2 regions of the Photobacterium sp. HL06 genome follow, and region 2 is predicted to be linked to the other one. Evidence: predicted binding sites of a transcription regulator. Region 2 holds the regulator's gene; the other holds the start of a gene.
The links. Region 2 encodes PurR, which represses purine synthesis genes. Its sites were predicted from a motif close to TNANGNAAACGTTTNCNTNA; they were not measured.

Region 1: a site for PurR is predicted at 1,338-1,357, ahead of AC51G0_RS03610 (uracil-xanthine permease family protein). Genes of this name have one in related genera too.

The regions. Positions count from the first base shown of each region.
Region 1 covers NZ_CM183914.1:734,340-737,512, forward strand. The annotation lists gene AC51G0_RS03610 (uracil-xanthine permease family protein) at 46-1,290, opposite strand; gene AC51G0_RS03615 (DUF2066 domain-containing protein) at 1,656-2,870, shown strand; gene AC51G0_RS03620 (DUF2069 domain-containing protein) at 2,948-3,173, opposite strand, start outside.
Region 2 covers NZ_CM183914.1:1,675,440-1,678,612, forward strand. The annotation lists gene AC51G0_RS07960 (TfoX/Sxy family DNA transformation protein) at 1-362, opposite strand, end outside; cyclic di-GMP riboswitch class I at 490-594, opposite strand; gene purR (HTH-type transcriptional repressor PurR) at 790-1,797, opposite strand; gene AC51G0_RS07970 (heme ABC transporter ATP-binding protein) at 2,209-3,036, opposite strand; gene AC51G0_RS07975 (FecCD family ABC transporter permease) at 3,033-3,173, opposite strand, start outside.

The sequences.
Region 1 (3,173 bases), 940 kb from region 2:
AAATAGCCGGGCAGATGCCCGGCTTTTTTGTGTCAGTACTCGATGTTAAGCATCTTCTATTTGGGCATTATCGACGACATGGTTCTCACCCAGATCGTCTGGCAGGATCAGGTTCAGCAAGATGGCAACAATACCGCATAGGCTAACACCCTGTAGGCTGAACTCACCGATGCCGAATGCCATGCCACCAATACCGAATACTAGCGTGACTGCAACGATCACCAGGTTGCGGGCCTTATGCAGATCAACGTTGTTTTTGATCAGAGTATTGAGGCCGACGGTGGCGATTGAGCCGAACAGCAGGATCATAATACCGCCCATGACAGGAACCGGAATGGTTTGCAGCGATGCCCCAAGCTTGCCAACGAATGCCAAGACTAATGCAGTCACAGCCGCCCAGGTCATGATGACTGGGTTAAAGGCTTTGGTCAGCATGACGGCACCGGTCACTTCGGAGTATGTTGTATTTGGTGGTGCACCGAACATTGAAGCGGCAATGGTGGCTACCCCGTCACCGGCCATGGTGCGATGCAGGCCTGGCTTCTTCAGGTAGTCTTTACCGGTCACATTCGAGATTGCCAGCATATCACCGACATGTTCGACTGCCGGAGCAATCGCCACTGGGATCATAAATAGCATGGCGTTAATGTTGAATTCAGGGAATGTGAAGCTTGGCATTGCCAACCAGCTTGCTTGCGCTACTGGCGTGAAGTCCACAACACCAAAAGCCAGGCTCACGCAGTAACCCGCAACAATCCCCCCCATGATCGGAACTAACTTCAGGAAGCCTTTCGCAAAGACACTTAGAGCGATAGTCACAATCAGAGAGATACTTGAAATCCACAGCGCGGCATTGCCTTCAATCAGCTGAACGGCGCCATCGCCGGTTTTGCCCAGTGCCATGTTGACGGCAACAGGGGCTAGGCCCAGGCCAATCACCATGATGACCGGTCCGACGACAACAGGTGGCAGCAATTTATGAATGATACCCACACCGCGAACTTTGATGACTGCCCCCATGATGACATACATCACACCCGCCATCATTAGGCCACCCATAGTGCTGGCTACGCCCCAGGCTTGTACTCCATACATGATAGGAGCGATGAAAGCGAAAGAAGAAGCGAGGAAGATAGGAACGGAACGTTTTGTGATGACTTGAAAGAGGAGGGTACCCATACCAGCGCCAAAGAGCGCAACACTAGGATCTAGCCCAGTAAGTAACGGAACCAGAACCAACGCACCGAATGCGACGAACAGCATCTGTGCACCTTGCAGTACCTGCATCATTGTAGTCTTCCACCCTGTCTGAAAAAAAAATCGCGCAATGCTATCACGGATGTAATCGTTTGCCTATCTGGTATTTGTTGAAAATATGATTTGCAATGCCAGGTTGTTGCTTTTGTGGTGTTAATCACTTTTTTTTGAAACAATTACATTTTTCTGACGCAGATAGAGTGAAAGCCATAAATACTTATTTTTAGTTGGCGATACCTTCGCCGAAATACACAGAAAAGATCTCTGTTGATGGGGATGAAATGGATAGTTAATCTAAGAGATATCAGATAGTCTGGGATTTTGTGGCAGTTGCAGTTGCCGATACTGCCTCGTTCATTTTATGATCGGGCATTAACTAAGTGATGAATGAGTTTTCTATGTTGCGTTTTGCTCTATTAATGTTTGCTTTATTGGCATTGCCGCTTAAAGCTGCAACCGTAACCAATTTGTATCAGGCGCAGGTTGTATTACCAGACACGGATAAGCAGTCTGAACAAAAAGCCCGTGAGGAAGCGCTGGAGCAGGTACTGATCAAAGTGTCAGGCCAGAGCGCAATTATTCAAAATGAAGTGATTCACAAGGCGGTGGCCAATAGCAGTCCGTATGTTAGCCAGTTTGGCTACGGTAGCCTGGCTGGACAGCAGACATTGGAACTTACTTTCGACCGAGCCCGGATCCGTAACCTGCTGACCCAGGCCAATGCGACGTTATGGAGTGAACAACGCCCAAGCGTGCTGGTTTGGATGGTCAAAGATGCCAACCGAAGCCGTGATATTGTCTGGGATCAATCAGGTAATACCGCTGAGGTACAGCTAAAAAGCGCAGCGGACATGCGTGGTGTACCCGTTCTGATGCCGATTGGTGATTTTGAAGATGTTACGGCAATTAATATTCCTGATATCTGGGGCGGCTTTGTTCAGCCGATTGCTAATGCCAGTACACGCTATCAGCCTGATGCCGTTCTGGTGGTACGAGTTCGCCAACAGGCAGACGAGAGTGTGCAGTTGGGCTGGCAGCTATTTGCCGATAAGCCAGAAGATCTTGCTTCATCCCAAACCGCTCCGGCAGAAGGCCGTGCGGCAGGCACATCGGCAGATGCACTTACCGAGATGATGAACCAGGTTGCTGATCAGCTTGCAGCGAAATATGCCGTGCAGTTGGGCGGTGCAAGTGACGGTGAGTTTGCGATTCAGGTCGCCAATATCCAGTCGACAGAGGATTTTTTCACCCTTGAGCGGATGCTGACCAACCTGACCTCGGTGGCTTCGGTCAACGCGAGCAAGCTGAAGGGAGACTCCGTCACTTTCGGGATGAACCTGTTGAGCTCAGAGGCGGCATTTAAGCGTGAATTGGGCCAGGATCGCCGTTTGACACCGTTAGAGACTGATCCCGGTTATACCATTGTGGCTACTGCTGACGAAGAAGCGGTAGTGATCGATGAGCTGCAAGATGGTCGCGTAGAAGCGCTGACTTATAACGCTGAGCCTGAAGCTGAACCCCAGGATCCGCAGGCACTTGATGTGACAGCAACCATGGCCCCAGCACTTAGCCAAGCTAACCAATATTACTGGAACCCTAAACCTAGCTTGTAGCTTGATGTACTCGGTTGGTGATAAGAATTTGATAAAATGCGGTGGTACCCCCACCGCATTTTTGATCGTGTCAGGGATTATTTCCCATTCCTTTCGTGTGTTTCCTTTTCTTCCTTTTCGACCTGCGACAGCTTCTTTAGCTTGATGCCCAGCTCCCTGCCTCTGTGGCGGGCAAAGAGAATATTGGCAATAAATGCACAGGTTGTCAGCCCCAGCTCCACGAAGGCCAGCAGGCGCTCGCCGCCATCGACCCAGAGGATAGTCAGGGCATGCAGGAAGTAGAACATCAGGATGAAATTAGCC
Region 2 (3,173 bases):
AAGTCTTTAATACGACTTGGGCCTGATTTGCTTTTGGTTTCTTTATCTTGTTTGGCGGCAGTAAAGGAACGCTTAGCTTGGCAAAGAATTTTATCGGGTTCACTCCACCATTCTTCTGGAATAGCGTAGTGCTTAGTTACAACAGGAAAGCCGCGCTTTTTATACACATAAGGTGTAAGCCCTGCTTTTTTAAATTCTTTTTCATTTTCGGCATTTGCACGAAGGTGTAACTTGTCATTTACCACGAGTGCAAACATAGTTTCACCCGCGAAAATGCCAAAGCCACCAAACATTGAGCGAGACTTTACATTCTCGAAACAACTGAATAATCGTAATGATTCTTTAAGTACTGGTTTGTCCATGCTTCTTCTCGGTGAAATATTTCTTGGGTCACCTAACAACAGAGCGAGGATTTCAGATTAGCAAATTTCACAAAAAAGTTATGTCAGGATAATGTCAGGATTCATGACATGACTTTTTGCTAGATCCATCGGCGACCCCGCTACCATAAGAGACTTAGTTGTTGAAAAACTAACCACTTTTAGGCCGGAAGCTTTGCGTCCCACCCTTTCGGGAGGTTTGCCTTGTTCGTGACTTAATAAGCATATCCCATATAATATTTTTGAACTTGCTCCCACTTTTAAAAGTGTGATATTGCTTCAATAAATATGTCTATGTTTTTAGTGGCAAAAAATATATTTGCCTCAAAATCAATGCATCACAACCGTCATTTAAGACATAAAAAAACCGATAAGTAATATCGGTTTCTATGGGTTGCGACTTGGTTGATTAGGCGTTCAAGTCTTTGACTGACTTGCGAACAACCAGTTCTGGTGCCATCTCAAAAATACGGCGTTCATGTTCTTTATCTTTGACTCGTTCCATCAGGATCTCAATCGCCGTTTTGCCCAGGCGGCGCTTAGGCTGGTGAATCGTCGTCAGGGGCGGAGAGAAGTACGGTGCCAAGTCGATGTTGTCATAGCCAATAATTGAAATATCATCAGGAACGCGTATGCCTGCCTGCTCGAAAGTACTGATCAGCGCCATTGCCATAATATCGTTAAAGCAGAAAATTGCTGTCGGGCGCTCTTTCATTTCAATGAACTTATTGGCGGCGATAACCGCTGACTCACACTCGAAATCACCTTCAAGCAGCCAGTCTTCATTGACACTAAGCTGCGCTTCACCCATCGCTTTATAAAAGCCCTTCAGACGTTCTTGGCAGGTCGATTTGTCTGAGTGGCCTGACAGGCAACCAATTTTAGTGTGGCCGTGTTCGATAAAGTACTTGGTTGCAACGTAGCCGCCGAGCTCTGCATTATCCTGAATTTTATCCGTATGCGGGCTTTCCGGGCCCCAGTCCATGATCACCATTGGTAAGTCTTTCTTGCGCTCAAGGAGTTCAAGCAGCTTCTCGTCCAAGTCAGAACACATTACCAATAGGCCATCTACACGCTTTTCAGCGAGCATGCGTAGATAGTCACGTTGCTTATCTAGGTTACCTTCAGTATTGCATAGGATCAGGGTGTAGCCTTGGCCATAGCAATGCTCTTCAACCCCATGGACCACTTCGGCAAAGAATGGATTGGTAGACTTGGTTACCAGCATGCCGATGGTGCGGGTTGTGTTACATTTTAGGCTTCGCGCAACAGCACTTGGCGCGTAATTTAGTTCATCTACGGCCGCTAATACTTTTTTCTGTGTTGCTTCTGCAACAAAGCGTGTTTTGTTGATCACGTGAGAAACTGTTGTGGTTGATACACCAGCCATACGTGCAACATCTTTAATCGTTGCCATACTTATTCTTCTAATAATTTAAGATCAGAGGTCAGAGCCGACCATTTCATAATCACTTGTAATTGAAAGTACCAAACAGAGTAATTATCTGACTGTATCCAGATAATTGTTCTGTTTGGTACAGCGTACAAAAACGCCAAAAAGCCGCTTCAGTCACGAGCGGCCTTGTTCTCTCGTCTTTCCCGACGTTGCATTGTGTAATCGCTTGCGTTCACATTCTACTGAGTGTAGCGCACAGTGCAACGTTTCTGTATCCCAACCCTGTAATTCTTGATAGATATCAACAAACTCACCGCAATTTTACAACAATTTAGTGCATATGACGTGCAATCTGGTTCGATGATTTTGCTTTCTGGCAAGTAAAAAACCTCAGCTTTTGGGCTGAGGCTGTCCTGCTAAAATAGGATTAACTTATACTGCTTTTGATAACTCTGCAGACGAGATCGCAGGCATCACAACAGGATAGTTATCGGTTGGGTGCTCGCCGATGTGTACGGGCCAGCCATAGACTCGGCTGATCGTGTCTTTCTGTAATGCTTGTCGGGGGGGACCATCAGCCTGGATCTTACCTTCATTGATAATAACAAGGCGATCAGCATATTGAGCCGCTAGGTTCAGATCATGGATCACTACGATCACGGCAGCCCCCGATTGCGCAAGGCCTCGGGCGACTTGCAGAGTTCTATGCTGGTGGGCGAGATCGAGCGCCGAGGTCGGTTCGTCGAGCATCAGCATACACTGCTTGCCTGCCTGGCTTAACTGGGTAAGCACCCGTGCATAGTGCACCCGTTGCTTTTCACCGCCGGATAGGGAAGGGTAGAGCCGATTTTTGAGCGACAGCACATCAACAAGCTTCATTTTCTCAGTGGCGATTGTTTTGGTTTGCACATTGGGTATTTGCAGTGGCAGGCTACCGAGCTCTACCACTTCTTGTGCGGTAAAAGCAAAACTCAAATTGCTGTGCTGTGGCAATACACCTAAGTGCTTGGCAAGCTTTGCCTGCTTGAATTCATTACGTGCTTTACCGAAGAAGGACACTTCGCCGCCTGCATCGATTTCCCCACACAGTACCTTGAGCAACGTACTCTTACCGGCACCATTGGGGCCCAGAAGGGCGGTTAGTTCGCCGCTGGCAATGGTTAAGTTGAAGTTGCTCAGCAGTGTTTTTCCACCCAACGTCAGGTGCAGCCCTTTGGCTTCGATAGCAGCAGGCTTGTTCTTTTCTGTTGCAGTGTTCATGACATTCTTCCCTTTTGGTTTATAAGTAGGAAGATAAAGAATGGTGCGCCGAGAATAGCTGTGATGATCCCGACGGGTAATTCTGCCGGGGCGGCGACAACACGAGCCAGCATATCGGCGATGAGTAGGATTAACGC